Regions from separate parts of the Streptomyces sp. NPDC001920 genome, predicted to be linked through region 2. Evidence: riboswitches for the same ligand, from Rfam matches in the RefSeq annotation. Region 2 holds a riboswitch; each other region holds the start of a gene.

Region 1 (4,870 bases), on a different contig from region 2:
ATGGGTGTAGTACAGGTCGATGTGATCGGTGCCGAGGCGGCGCAGGGAGGCGTCGGCGGCGGCCTTGATGGTGGCCGCGCTCAGGCCCTGGAAGTCGGGGTGCTGGCTGACCTTGGTGGCGATCACGACGTCGTCCCGGTTGCCGCGCGCCTTCAGCCATGAGCCGATGATGGTCTCGGACTCGCCGCCCCCGTTGCCCTGGACCCACGCGGAGTACGAGTCGGCGGTGTCGACGAAGTTGCCGCCCGCCGCCGTGTAGGCGTCGAGCACGGCGAAGGACTGGGCCTCGTCGGCCGTCCAGCCGAAGACGTTGCCGCCGAGGCAGAGGGGGAAGACCCGCAGGTCGGTGGAGCCGAGTGTGCGCAGTGAAGTCATGCTTCACCTCAACCGCCACGAGGGAGTGGACCATTCCGGGGCGGCGACGTTCCCGTGGGCCCGGCCCTCGCCGCCGGTCCGGCGCACCGGCGCACGGACCGGCGGCCCTGACGTCGGGGGGTCGTCGTCAGGGCCGCCGGGGATGAGTCGTGGGGTGTCCCGAGTGCCGCCTCGCAGCGGCCGGGTGTCAGACCGTCAGGCCCTTTCCGCGCAGCCAGGCCATCGGGTCGATGCCGCTCCCGCTGCCGTCGGGGTGGACCTCCAGGTGGAGGTGGGCGCCGGTCACGTTGCCGGTGGCGCCCACGCGGCCGATGACGTCGCCCGTGTTGACCTTCTGGCCGACGCTCACGCTGATCGAGGACTGGTGGGCGTACCAGATCTCGGTGCCGTCCTCCAGGGTGAGGACCGTCTTGTAGCCGTAGGAACCGTCCCAGCCTGCGAAGGTGATGGTGCCGGTGTGCACCGCCTTGATCAGGGTGCCGGAGGGGGCGGCGAAGTCGAGGCCCGTGTGGTAGCCGGAGGACCAGTAGGGGCCGGCCTGCCCGAAGGTCGAGGTGACGGTGTACGAGGAGGTCGGCAGCGCGTACTGCTTGGCCAGCTCGGCGAGGCGCTCGGCCTCGGCCTTCTTGCGGGCCTCCTCCTCGGCCTTGGCCTTGGCGGCGGCGGCCTTGGCCTCCGCCTCCTTCTCCGCCTTGGCGGCCGCGGCGGCGGCTTCCTTCTCGGCGGCGGCGACCGCTTCGGCGGCAGCCTTGCTCTCGATCTGGTCCTGCTGCTGCTCGACCTGGGCGATGATCCGGGCCCGCAGCGCCTCACCGGCGTCGCCGGTGCCCTGGGTGGTCTCCTCGGTGGTCGCGCCCATGGTGCTCAGCGCGGTGCCGGTGTCGGCGGCCGGGGAGTCGTCGTCGGAGATGAGGGGCAGGTCCGGCATGCTGATGGCGACCGGCGGCTTGCCCGTCTGCGCGGTGGCCATGCCGCCCGCGCCGACGGCGGCTATGACGCCGACGCCGAGAACCGTGGAGCTGCGGGCGAGTCCCCCGCCGCGCTGCTTGGCGACGCGATGCCTGCCGCGTACGGGGCGAATGGATTCCGCGGTGGGGTTCCACTCCTCGAACGGGCCCTCGTCAGTGCGGTAGCGGTCGTAGCCGAAGGTGTCGTCGGTGCGCTGACTCGGCACGAACGGGGCTTGCGTAGCAGGCCTGTTGGACGCCACGTGGGCGTGCTCCTTTCCTTCCTTCTCGCCTACCGGGTTAGCTGACGGGTTCGGAGCAGGAAGGTCTCCTACGCGCGTATACCGGCCGTGACTCCACGGCGGCTTCAGCGCGATTCACCCCAGGGTGGTGGTTCCCCGGTTCCCGTACGGGGTACAGGATTCGGCGCGTGCGCACGGAGCCGCCTCTTGTGACGGCTGGGACGACCGCGCTGCGTTATCGAACGTTAATAGACGCGGGGTACGGATTCCAAGCTGTTCTACTTGATCGTTAACGAATTTCGGGCGGACTTACAGGTCATGAGCCCCCCAAAACGGGCGAGTTGACCAAGGCTCCGCAGCCACACAGGTACTGACGGTGTGTCAGTTGTGATGCGGAGGGCGGTCGCCCGGTCACCGTTGGTGACAACACTCAAGGGTCGTCACGGCGGCGAAAGCAGAGAAAAAGCGGGCCCGAACACACTCAGGGCCGGAACTGAATCAGTTCCGGCCCTGAGCCATCAGTAGCGGGGACAGGATTTGAACCTGCGACCTCTGGGTTATGAGCCCAGCGAGCTACCGAGCTGCTCCACCCCGCGGCGATGACTCCATAGTACGCCATCCGCGGGACCGGACGCACACGGCTTTCCGGCGGCAGGCTCCCACCGGCCTTTTCATGGCAGCAGGTGCCCGTTCGGCGCCTTGGCCCGCTCCTCGAACTCGGGCAGGACCACGACGTCCACCCCCTGCTCCGCCAGCGCCCCGCTTCCGTCGGCCCCCATCACGAACGTGTCCGGCTCCCGCCAGGCCGTCACCACCCGCCGCACTCCCGCGTCGAGGATCAGCCGCGCGCAGGGCAGCGGGCGGGACGCCCGCCGCGTGCAGGGCTCCAGGCTGGTGTACACCGTCGCGTCCGCCAGTCTCGGATCGTCGGCGCCGATCTTCGCGAGGGCCGCCTCCTCCGCATGCACCACCGGGTCGCCGGCCTCCCGGGAGTGGCCGCGCGCCAGCTCGGTCCCGTCGGCGGCCACCACCACGGCGCCCACGCTGAACGCCGTGCGCGACGGCGGGCACTGCGCCGCGAGGTCGCACGCGAGCGCCAGCCAGTGCCGGTCCGCGGCGGCGGGCAGCGCGCCGACGCCGGGCGCCGTCGGCTCGTAGCGCATCAGCACGACGTCCTCGATCCGACGGGTCTCCAGCAGCCGCAGCCGCCCGCCCTGGTACCCGCCCGGCCCGAACAGCCGTGGCGCCTTCGGGTCGCCCACGAACAGCGGCGCCAGCACCAGCTGCACCTCGTCGGCCAGCCCTTGCTGGAGCAGCTGGGTGTGGATGAGTCCGCCGCCCTCCACCATCAGCCGCTCCACGCCGCGCACCTCACGCAGATGCGTCAGCAGGTCCCGCCAGTCCAGCTCCGCGCCCAGCGCGACCACGTCCGCCGCGACCGGGGCCCGCCGCAGCCGCTCGGCGCCCTTCTCCGTCGTGTAGACGACCTTCTCGCCGCCCGTGTGCCAGAAGTTCGCCGTCGGATCCAGCTCTCCGGACGCGCTGACCGTGACCTTCAGCGGATACTCCGGCTTGCCCGCCGCCACCCGCGCGGCCCGCCGCTCGGCCGAGTACACCAGCAGCCGCGGGTTGTCCGCCCGGATGGTGCCGGCGCCGACGAGGATCGCGTCCACGGAGGCCCGGACCTCGTCGACCCGGTCGAAGTCGGCCGGACCGGACAGGAGCAGCCGCTCGGCCGTGGTGTCGTCGAGGTACCCGTCCAGTGAGACGGCGGCGGACAGCAGGACGTAGGGGTACGAGGGCATCGGCGCGCTCTCCGCTCGGCGAACTCGGTCGTGGTTCACGGTCTTGGTTCACGTTCTTGGTTCAAGTTTGAAACAAACTTACACTGGGGGCATGACGACTCGCTGGCTCACTCCCCAGGAGCAGCGCGCCTGGCGCGCGTACATCGCCGCCGCCGCGCTCGTGGAGGACGCGCTGGACCGGCAACTCCAGCAGGAAGCCGGCATGCCCCACCTGTATTACTCCATCCTCGCCACCCTGTCCGAGGCGCCGGAGCGCCGGCTGCGCATGACCGACCTCGCGGAACGGCTGAAGATCACACGCAGCCGGCTCACGTATGCCGTCTCCCGGCTGGAGAAGGACGGGCTGGTGCGGCGCGAGGACTGCGGCTGGGACAAGCGCGGCAGCATCGCGACCCTCACGGAACAGGGCATGCGAACGCTGGAGCAGGCGGCACCCGGCCATGTGGAGACCGTGCGGTCGCTGCTCTTCGACCGGCTGACACCTGCGCAGGTCGGACAGCTGGAGGAGATCTTCACGGCGATCGGCGCGGGCTTCACCGGGGACGGCGCGCACGCCACCGCGGACGAGGTGCCCTGGCGGCGGCGCTCCGGCAGGTCGTGCCCCTGAGGCGTTCGCCGCGCCCGTGACGTACACGACAAACCCATTGCTTCAAATTTAAAGCATGGGGTAGGGTCCCGAACCGAGAAGCTGCTTCAAATCTGAAGCAGACGGCCCTCGTACGGAACCCGGAGAACCCGCATGCCCGACTTCATCGCCGCCGCCACCCAGCGCGCCCGCGTCCGGGTCCCGCTGCGCTTCCACGACGGCTACCGCGTCGACACCGAACTGGTCACCTTCCACGGCCTGGCCGACGGCCGCGAGCACGTGGCCGTCGTCCTCGGCGACCCGGCGCCCGGCACCACCCCGCTGGTCCGGCTGCACTCCGAGTGCCTGACCGGCGACGTGTTCGGATCGGCCCGCTGCGACTGCGGCCCGCAGCTGCGCGAGGCCGTCGAGCGCATCGCCGAGCGCGGCGGCGTGCTGCTGTACCTGCGCCAGGAGGGCCGGGGCATCGGCCTCTACAACAAGCTCGACGCGTACGCCCTCCAGGACCAGGGCCTGGACACCTACGCCGCCAACACCGCCCTGGGCCTGCCCGAGGACGCCCGCGACTACACGGCGGCAGCCCAGATGCTCACCGCCCTCGGCATCGGTGAACTCGACCTGCTCTCCAACAACCCCGACAAGGCCGACCAGTTGCGCACCCTGGGCGTCGAGGTCCGCGACCGTGTCCCCACCGGGGTCTTCGCCACCCCGGACAACGTCCGCTACCTGCGCGCGAAGGTCCTGCAGACCCAGCACACGCTCCCCCTGGGCGACCTCGCCGGGCTCGGCGTGGGCTGAGCGGACGTCGTCCGCGCACACGGCGATCCGCGCACAGGGCGATCCGCGCACAGGGCAAGAGGAAGGGCGGGTGCCCGGCACCGGACACCCGCCCCTCAACCGTGTGCGACGGCTACG
Region 2 (4,870 bases):
CCCGGCTGCCCAAGGCGCTCGGCCTGCTCGCCGACGCCCTCCGGGCACCCGCGTTCTACGACGCCGAGGTCGAGCGCCTGGTGCGCAACCGGCTCGACGAGATCCCGCACGAGCTGGCCAACCCTTCGCGGCGTGCCGCGAAGGAACTCGCCAAGGAGCTGTTCCCGGCGAGTTCGCGCATGTCGCGCCCGCGCCAGGGCACGGAGGACACGGTCGCCGGCATCGACTCCGCGGCCGTACGCGCCTTCTACGAGCGGCATGTGCGGCCCGCGACGTCCACCGTGGTGGTCGTCGGCGACCTCACCGGCGTCGACCTCGACGCCCTGCTCGGCGACACCCTCGGCGCCTGGACCGGTTCCGCGGCCGAGCCGCGGCCGGTTCCGCCGGTGACCGCCGACGACACCGGACGCGTCGTCGTCGTGGACCGCCCCGGGGCCGTGCAGACCCAGCTGCTGATCGGCCGGCTCGGCCCCGACCGGCACGACCGCGTATGGCCGGCGCAGGTGCTCGGCACGTACTGCCTGGGCGGCACCCTCACCTCCCGCCTGGACAAGGTCCTGCGCGAGGAGAAGGGCTACACCTACGGCGTGCGCGCCTTCGCGCAGGTGCTGCGTTCCGCCCCGGACGGCACCGGTGCGGCGATGCTCGCCATCAGCGGCTCCGTCGACACCCCCAACACCGGCCCGGCGCTGGACGACCTCTGGAAGGTGCTGCGCGGGGTCGCCGACGAGGGGCTGACCGACGCCGAGCGCGACTTCGCGGTGCAGAACCTGGTGGGGGTGGCGCCGCTGAAGTACGAGACCGCCGCCGCCGTGGCGAGCACCCTGGCCGACCAGGTCGAGCAGAACCTGCCCGACGACTACCAGTCGACCCTGTATCAGCAGCTCGCCGCCACCGGCACCGTCGAGGCCACCGCCGCGGCCGTGAACGCCTTCCCGGTGGACCGCCTCGTGACGATCCTCGTCGGGGACGCGGCCGCGATCCGGGAGCCCGTCGAGGCCCTCGGTATCGGTGAAGTCACCGTCGTGACAGCCGAGTAGAGGACCCGAGCGGCGCCGGCGACGGCACGCGTGCAGGTGCCCTGGTGACATCGCAGTCACCAGGGCACCTTTATGCCCGAATTGAGGGAGAGGTTGCCTGTCTGACCTGTGGGATGCGCTACAAAAGCCGCGATCCGTTTGGGGATTGAAAGTCGTCCCGCTTAGCGTCTTCCGGGCTGTTCGTCAGGCAGTGCGCCGCACCCGCGGCACCGGACAGTCATCGCCGAGTCCCCGTACGGCGCGAGCCAGGGGAGCCGGGGACCCACCCGTAGTCCCTGGGGTGAATCGGACGCCCGCGCGAGCCGCGAGGGGGTCCGTAGGAGACCTTCCTGCTCCGAACCCGTCAGCTAACCCGGTAGGCGAGAGGGAAGGAAAGGACCAGCCACTACATGGCGTTCACCTGCGCCACGGGGAAGAACCGCCCCACCGGGAAGCACCGCAAGCCCAGCCGGTTCGAGCGCACCACGGCCCGCGCGGCCGGCGTCGCCGCTCTCACCGCCACCGGCGTCATCGGCACCCTGGCCGCCCCGGCCCTCGCCGCCGAACCCGCTGTCGAGCAGACCGGGCTCATCCCCGTCATCACCGTCGACGACTCGATCGCCGAGCAGATCGACGCCCAGGCCGACGCGCAGGAGCAGGCCGCCCAGGAGGCCGCCGCGGCGAAGAAGGCCGCCGAGGAGGCCGCCCGCAAGAAGGCGGCGGAGAAGGCCGAGCAGGAGCGCGAGGCCAAGGAGCGCGCCGCCCGTGAGGCCGAGCGCAAGCGCCTGCTGTCCTACGTCGCCCCGATCTCCGGCTCGTACGTCTCCACCGGCTACAAGTCCGGCGGCGCCGTCTGGTCCTCCGGCAGCCACACCGGCGTCGACTTCCACGCCGCCAGCGGCACCTCCGTCCACGCGGTCGGCGCCGGCACCGTCGTGGAGGCCGGATGGGGCGGGGCGTACGGCAACAACGTCGTGATCAAGATGAACGACGGCACCTACACCCAGTACGGCCACCTGTCGTCCATCGGCGTCTCGGTCGGCCAGACGGTCACCCCCGGCCAGCAGATAGGGCTGTCGGGCGCCACCGGCAACGTCACGGGCCCGCACCTGCACTTCGAGGCCCGCACCACGGCGGAGTACGGCTCCGACATCGACCCCGTCGCCTACCTGCGTTCGCACGGCGTGGACGTCTGACGGCTCCGTCCCGCTTCCAGAAGCCCCGGCTCACCGAGCCGGGGCTTTCGGTGTTTCCGGGGTGCTCGGCTGTCCAAAAAATATCCATGGATTCCGGCTCCCCGTCGGAAATTCCCGCTGTTTGCAATAGAGTCACTGACTACACGTCGTTCGTCGACGTTTCACGGGGATTAAGGCGGAGGTCGGTCATGCGTATTCCGGCGCACTCGGTATGCACCGCGATCCGGGACGACATCGTCGCCGGGGTCCACGAGCGCGGCAGCCGGCTCACCGAGGAGCTCCTCGCCCGCCGCTACGGCGTCTCCCGGGTCCCCGTGCGGGAGGCGCTGCGCACCCTGGAGGCGGAGGGTTTCGTGGTGACCCGGCGGCACGCGGGCGCGTGTGTGGCCGAACCGACCGAGCTGGAGGCCGCCGACCTGCTGGAGATGCGCACCCTGCTGGAGCCGCTCGGTGCCTCCCGGGCCGCCCAGCGGCGCACCGAGGCCCATCTCAAGGTGCTGCGTGGCCTGGTCAAGCTGGGCCAGGAGCGGGCCAGAAGGGGCAACAGCGAGGATCTGCGCTCGTTGGGCGGCTGGTTCCACGAGACGCTGGCCCAGGCCTCCGGCAGCCCTGCCCTGACCTCGATGCTGACCCAGCTGCGTCACAAGATCGCCTGGATGTACGCGGTGGAACCGCCGGTCGACCCGATGGAGTCCTGGACCGAGCACGGCGCGATCGTGGACGCCGTGGCGCGCGGTGACGGCGAGCGGGCCCGGTCGATCACGGCGTTGCACACCGAGCGCTCGCTCTCCGCGTACCGGCTGCGGTTCGGCTCCGGTGGTGAGCGCAGGGAGCGTGTGAGGAATTCGCAACATCCCGTAAACATGCAGAGCCTGCGGCATTAACACGGGCACCGTATACAAAGGGGAGATATTCGGGGCGGTGTATTTCTGCTGCCCTTTTCACGGACGCTGCCCCTTTCTCGCGCGTCCGGCGGTAAAACCGCGGTCGCTCCTAAAAGCAGCCGCTCCTGAAAAAGGCCGTGCCCCGACCGTGAACAGGTGACGCCCGGTCCGGGGAGCCGGCGAGGCCCTATACCGCGAAGTGGTGCACCCCGCCCGGAAACAGCGAAGCCGCGCCCGCCGGAAGGACGGACGCGGCTCCACCGCATGCTGCCAGACCCGCTCAGGTCGTTCAGACCGTCTCGGGCAGCTCCTCGAGGCCCTCGGAGACCAGCTTCGCCAGCCGGTCGAGGGCGGCGTCCGCCCCCTCGGCGTCGGAAGCGAGGACGATCTCCTCGCCGCCCTGGGCGCCCAGGCCCAGGACGGCCAGCATGGAGGCCGCGTTGACGGGGTTGCCGTCGGCCTTGGCGATCGTCACCGGGACGCCTGTGGCCGTGGCGGCTCGGACGAAGATGGAGGCGGGGCGGGCGTGGAGGCCCTCGGCCCAGCCGACGTTGACGCGGCGCTCAGCCATGTGTTGCTGCCCTTCGGTGTTCAGGGTTGTCTAGACCAGTTTCCCACACTCGTGAAGCACGCCGGGAGAGGACAAAGCACCACTCCTGAGGTGACCGTGGGGTCGCGGCCTCGACCCCACGTACGTCCCGGACGGACTGCCTCGCGCCGTTGTCGGACGCGAGCCGTACTCTGGGCCCCATGCAGAGCGCCTCGGACCGGCACGAGTACCCCGCCCACTGGGAAGCCGACGTGGTGCTGCGCGACGGCGGCACCGCACGCATCCGCCCCATCACCGTTGATGACGCCGAGCGTCTGGTCAGCTTCTACGAGCAGGTGTCGGACGAGTCGAAGTACTACCGCTTCTTCGCGCCCTACCCGCGACTGTCCGCCAAGGACGTCCACCGCTTCACGCACCACGACTTTGTGGACCGGGTGGGACTCGCGGCCACGGTGGGCGGCGAGTTCATCGCAACCGTACGCTACGACCGGATCGGCGCCGACGGAATGCCCGCGTCGGCACCCGCCGACGAGGCCGAGGTCGCCTTCCTCGTCCAGGACGCCCACCAGGGCCGCGGTGTCGCCTCCGCCCTGCTGGAGCACATCGGCGCCGTCGCGCGCGAGCGCGGGATCCGCCGGTTCGCCGCCGAGGTGCTGCCCGCCAACACCAAGATGATCAAGGTGTTCACGGACGCCGGGTACACCCAGCAGCGCAGCTTCGAGGACGGGGTCGTGCGCCTGGAGTTCGACCTGGAGCCGACGGACCGCTCGCTCGCCGTGCAGTACGCGCGCGAGCAGCGCGCCGAGGCGCGGTCCGTGCAGCGGCTGCTGGTACCCGGCTCCGTCGCCGTCATCGGCACCGGCCGCACGCCCGGCGGGGTGGGCCGCAGCGTCCTGGGCAACATCAGGGACGCCGGCTACACGGGGCGGCTGTACGCGGTGAACAAGGCGTTCCCGGACGATCTCAAGGAACTCGACGGGGTACCGGCCCACCGCTCCGTGCGCGACATCGACGGGCCGGTCGACCTCGCGGTGGTCGCGGTGCCGGCCGAGCACGTCCCCGATGTCGTCGCCGAGTGCGGTGAGCACGGCGTGCAGGGGCTGGTCGTGGTCTCCGCCGGGTACGCCGAGAGCGGGCCCGGCGGGCGGCAGCGACAGCGCGAACTCGTGCGGCAGGCGCGCGCGTACGGCATGCGGATCATCGGACCGAACGCCTTCGGGA
Region 3 (4,870 bases), on a different contig from region 2:
ACCGCCGCATCGGCGAGGCCGGCGTAGGGGAAGTCGGGTCGGCCCACGGGGTCTTGAGGGGAGCGGGAGCGTTCACCGTGGGCGGCGTCGGCGCCCTGGTGGACGCGTGACGATGCGCACGGGGGCGGTCGGCGGCGAGGGCGGCCACCACCGCGACGGCGGGACCACCGGTTTCTCGGGATGGTCTCCTGGATACGCACACCGGCGCGTGAGGCGAGTCACATACGGCGAGGGCTGCCGCGACCGGGGTCCGCGACCGTTGCCCGCGTCCGAGGTCCGCGACCGTTGCCCGCGTCCGAGGTCCGCGACCCGTGCGCGAGGGGTCGCGGCGAGGTCCGGCGGTCGGCTATCCGGCCCGATGCACCACGGCGTCGCACAACTCCGTCAGCGCGGCCTTGGCGTCCAGGTCGGGCAACGGAGCCAGCGCGGCCCTGGCCTCCTCCGCGTACCGCACCGTGTCCCGGCGCGCCTGCTCAAGCGCCGGATGCACCCGCAACGCGGACAGCGCTTCGGCATGCCGCACGTCGTCACTCAGGTCGGAGGCCAGCAGCTCGCACAGGGCGACGTCCTCGGCGAGCCCGAGGCGCTCGGCCCGCTCCCGCAGCCGCAGCACCGGCATGGTCGGGATCCCCTCCCGGAGATCCGTCCCTGGCGTCTTGCCCGACTCGTGGGAGTCGCTCGCGATGTCCAGCACGTCGTCCGCCAGCTGGAAGGCGACCCCGAGCCGCTCCCCGTACTGGGTGAGCACATCGACGACCGTATCGTCGGCGCCTGACATCATCGCCCCGAACCGGCACGACACCGCCACCAGCGAGCCGGTCTTGCCGCTCAGCACATCCAGGTAGTGCTCGACCGGATCCCGCCCGTCCTGCGGCCCCGCCGTCTCCAGGATCTGCCCGGTGACCAGCCGCTCGAACGCCTCGGCCTGCACCCGCACCGCCTCGGGCCCGAGGTCGGCCAGGATGTGCGAGGCCCGCGCGAACAGGAAGTCCCCGGTCAGGACGGCGACGGAGTTGCCCCAGCGCGTGTTCGCGCTGTCCACGCCGCGCCGCACAGCGGCCTCGTCCATGACGTCGTCGTGGTACAGCGTCGCCAGGTGCGTCAGCTCCACGACCACGGCCGACGGCACGATCCCCGGCGCATCGGGGTCCCCGAACTGGGCGGCGAGCATCACGAGCAGCGGCCGGAACCGCTTTCCGCCCGCCCGTACCAGGTGCTGGGCGGCCTCGGTGATGAAGGGGACCTCACTCTTGGTGGCTTCGAGCAATCCCTCCTCGACAGCCGCCAATCCGGCCTGGACATCGGCTTCCAGAGCCTGGTCCCGCACGCTCAGCCCGAACGGCCCGACGACGGTCACGAGGGGTCTCCTGTCTGCTGGTGTCTGCTGGCGGTTACACGGTTTGTCGATAGGTCGCTGCCATCACTCAAGTCAGCGTATCCGGTCACGTTTCGATCACCGATGCCGCCCACCCGTCCACCATGGGCGGTATCGGATCACGACCGGTATGTTTTTGATCACCCGATAAGGCCGGATACCTATCCCCTTATAGGTAAATAGCATCCACAATCCTGACGCGGCCGCGACACGGGAACCCCTCGACCGGCGCGAGCGCCACGCACGCGAAGCCTTCCATGCCGTCATGGACATGCCGAATCGAAGCGCCGTCCGTCACCCCGGCGAGATTCACCCTCGCGCACATCCGCACATCCCTCCCCCTTCGAGACGCCCCTCCGGGCGGGCCCGCGCCGACACCCGTCGAGTACCCACAGCAGGACAGGAACCACGGACGATCACCATGACAACGACACGCACCGCGTCCGAGGTTCCGTCCCACACCCGACACGGCCGCGAGTTCGATGCGAGCCAGCCCTTGCGCGTGAAGTGAGCCGGACCTTCCACGTGTTGACACGGGGTCGGCCCATCCGGGTGCGTAACACAAGACGGCACGAAGGCTCCCTTTTCCGCCGCACACGGGAAAAACGGACTCCAGATACGGTCATTTGAGGGCGAGTTGGATCCATTGCCCGATTTGCCGCTCTTGTGGAGACCAGTGAGTTGAGTCACGCGCCACCCTCATCCCGGTCGATCACCCCCACCCCGCGTCCCCTTGCAACACACGCAAGTTGAGGCTTGGCAACCGCAAAGGATCAAGCGCCCCATAGGTGTCCGATCATGGTCAACCCGCCCAACAAGTGACCACGGCACTTGTTCCCGACATGTGCTCTCGCATACGTTCCCGCTCAGTCGGGCGGACGCCGAATCCTGCCGCCGCCCGAGTCAGCCACCTACGCACTCATTCACGCACGGCAGGAGCGGGGGACCCAGGTAAGTCGCCGGACCCGACGCCTCGATGGCACGGGCCCGGCTGGGGTGAAGTCGTGCCGTCCCAGGGCGGCACGCCGGGCATCTCCCGCCCGAACCCGACAGCTCACCTCGCAGGCACCGGAGAGGAACAGCGCCATGCCCCGAGGCAAGCACCGCCGCCCCCGTACCAACCCGCTCACCCGACGCGTCGTCGCCGCCGGAACCGGAACCGCCGCCCTCGCCCTCCCGCTGCTGAGCGCGACCAACGCCACCGCCGCCGAGCCGGCCAAGGTCCCCAGCACCCTGCAGACGGCACCTCAGTCCGCGCCGTCCGCCGTGAAGGCCAAGACCCTCACGTACACCACGAAGAAGGGCGACTCGCTCTACGGCATCGCGGAGCGGTACGACGCGCAGGGCGGCTGGCGCCAGCTCTACAAGGACAACCGCGAGGCCATCGGCGACAACCCCCGGCTGATCCACCCGGGCCTCGACCTGAAGGTCCGGGCCACCAAGGTGCCGGGCAAGACGGCGGACAAGGCGTCCGCGCCGGCCAAGAAGTCCAGCGTGGCCCGCGCCACCCAGGCCGCCGCCAAGACGTACCCCGACAACCTGGACGGCTGGATCCGCGAAGCGCTGGACATCATGGCGCAAAAGGGAATTCCGGGTTCCTACGAGGGCATTCACCGCAACATCCTGCGTGAGTCGTCCGGCAACCCGGCCGCCATCAACAACTGGGACTCCAACGCCGTGGCGGGCACCCCGTCCAAGGGCCTCCTGCAGGTCATCGACCCGACCTTCGCGGCGTACCACGTGCCGGGCACGGCGTACGACCCCTTCGACCCGGTCGCGAACATCACCGCCGCGTGCAACTACGCGGCCGCGCGGTACGGCTCGATCGACAACGTGAACGGGCCCTACTAGACCGCGGACGGCCCGGCCCCCGCCCGGGGCCGGGCCTACTGCCTACTGCCTACTGGGCGAAGTCGGCCAGGCTCCCCACGAACAGCCGCTCAAGGACGACGGCGATGCCGTCGTCCTCGTTCGAGAGGGTGATCTCGTCGGCCACCGCCTTGAGTTCGGGGTGGGCGTTGGCCATCGCGACACCGTGGGCGGCCCAGTCGAACATGGGGATGTCATTGGGCATGTCACCGAAGGCGATGGTCTCGTGCGCGCCCAGGCCGAGATGGTCGGCGGCGAGCGCGAGACCGGTCGCCTTGGTGACGCCGCATGGCTGGAGTTCGACGGTCCCCGGCCCCGACATGGTGACGGTGGCGAGAGAACCGACCACCGCCCGCGCCGTGGCCGCCAACTCGTCGTCCGACAAGGTCGGATGACGCAGCAGCACCTTGCTGATCGGCTCGCACCACAGGTCCTCGCGACGCCCGACCCGCACCGCGGGCAAAGTCGGGTGGGGCATCAGATAGCCGGGCTCGATGAGCGTGAGCCCGTCTACCCCGTCCTGGTCGACGGCCGCGTACACCTGCCCCACCTCCGCCTCGATCTTGCCGAGCGCGGTCTCCGCCAACTCCCGGTCCAGGGTGATGGACCACAGCAGCCGGTCCGATCCGGCGTCGTACAACTGCGCACCCTGCCCGCACACCGCGAGCCCCGTACTGCCCAGGGCGTCGAGGAGCGGCCGCACCCTTGGCGCCGGCCGCCCGGTCACGACGAGGTGCTGGGCACCGGCCGCCGCCGCCAGCGCAAGCGCGTCGACGGACCGGTCCGAGTGCGTGTCGTCGCCTCGGAGCAGGGTCCCGTCGAGGTCAGTGGCGATGAGTGAATATGCGATAGGTGCGGCCATGATCAGAGAATACGGACAGGACGCCCCGTCGACTCGACGTGAACCGGACGGCTGCTGTGTTCACATGTGTTGACACCTGTTCCGGTTTCCCAGCCACTCCCCCTTCTTTTTCCGTTTCTGTTCCCGTGCGACAACTTCCTTCCCCTTGCTGCGATTTCACCCCCACGTGGTGCCCGCCGGCTCGTTGATCGTGGTGTTGATGCGGTTGAACATGTTGGAGACGGAGATGGTGAGGATCAGCGCTGACAACTCCTTCTCTTCGAAGTGGTCGGCTCCTTCTCGTCGCAGTGGTAGGCCACTTCGATCCACAGCTCCTGCGGAAGCGACTCGTGCGAACGGTCCGCGAGCCTCGTCATCGCCTCGGTCAGCCGCAGTGCGGCCCGCTCGGCGTCGGTGAACCCGGGCGCCTCCCGCCACGCCGAGACGGCATCGGTCCGCTCGTCGCTCGTCCCCGCCTTGCGCAGGTCGGCCGTGTGGCCGTGCGCGCACAGGCGCCGCACCCGTCGATCTGGCCGGCATTCAGCCCTGCGGCAGACCGGACCGCTCTCGCCGGTCATGACGAACCGGCGGCACATCGGCCGCCGCGGATCCCCCGAAGCCCGGCGCCGTGTGCGGCGACCTGGTGATTCACGACCGGCGACGCGAAAATCGGCACTGCCCAAGAGGGGTGCCTCACACGTAACGTGTGGCCCGACCACATGGCACACGGAGCGGATGAGAGTGAGGCACGACCCCATGCCCCCCTTCGATCTCCCCGAGGGCGA

Evidence for each region. Region 2 has a riboswitch for cyclic di-AMP ahead of ACWCPI_RS01960 (M23 family metallopeptidase). Riboswitches for the same ligand answer to the same signal wherever they lie in the genome.
Region 1: it holds a riboswitch for cyclic di-AMP, as region 2 does, so the genes downstream of both, ACWCPI_RS11550 (M23 family metallopeptidase) here and ACWCPI_RS01960 (M23 family metallopeptidase) in region 2, are expected to answer to the same signal.
Region 3: it holds a riboswitch for cyclic di-AMP, as region 2 does, so the genes downstream of both, ACWCPI_RS05955 (transglycosylase SLT domain-containing protein) here and ACWCPI_RS01960 (M23 family metallopeptidase) in region 2, are expected to answer to the same signal.

What each region holds. Positions count from the first base shown of each region.
Region 1 is NZ_JBSFEP010000006.1:18,436-23,305, forward strand. Features, by position in the region: gene ACWCPI_RS11545 (aldo/keto reductase) at 1-375, opposite strand, end outside; gene ACWCPI_RS11550 (M23 family metallopeptidase) at 563-1,585, opposite strand; cyclic di-AMP (ydaO/yuaA leader) riboswitch at 1,597-1,761, opposite strand; tRNA gene ACWCPI_RS11555 (tRNA-Met) at 2,087-2,160, opposite strand; gene ACWCPI_RS11560 (dihydrofolate reductase family protein) at 2,236-3,369, opposite strand; gene ACWCPI_RS11565 (MarR family winged helix-turn-helix transcriptional regulator) at 3,461-3,976, shown strand; gene ACWCPI_RS11570 (GTP cyclohydrolase II) at 4,109-4,753, shown strand; gene ACWCPI_RS11575 (S8 family serine peptidase) at 4,866-4,870, opposite strand, start outside.
Region 2 is NZ_JBSFEP010000001.1:475,952-480,821, reverse strand. Features, by position in the region: gene ACWCPI_RS01965 (M16 family metallopeptidase) at 1-1,040, shown strand, start outside; cyclic di-AMP (ydaO/yuaA leader) riboswitch at 1,252-1,417, shown strand; gene ACWCPI_RS01960 (M23 family metallopeptidase) at 1,430-2,215, shown strand; gene ACWCPI_RS01955 (GntR family transcriptional regulator) at 2,404-3,099, shown strand; gene ACWCPI_RS01950 (HPr family phosphocarrier protein) at 3,389-3,670, opposite strand; gene ACWCPI_RS01945 (bifunctional acetate--CoA ligase family protein/GNAT family N-acetyltransferase) at 3,850-4,870, shown strand, end outside.
Region 3 is NZ_JBSFEP010000003.1:149,372-154,241, reverse strand. Features, by position in the region: gene ACWCPI_RS05960 (polyprenyl synthetase family protein) at 347-1,357, opposite strand; cyclic di-AMP (ydaO/yuaA leader) riboswitch at 2,282-2,456, shown strand; gene ACWCPI_RS05955 (transglycosylase SLT domain-containing protein) at 2,462-3,226, shown strand; gene ACWCPI_RS05950 (HAD family hydrolase) at 3,276-4,106, opposite strand; gene ACWCPI_RS05945 (carboxymuconolactone decarboxylase family protein) at 4,343-4,606, opposite strand; gene fahA (fumarylacetoacetase) at 4,842-4,870, shown strand, end outside.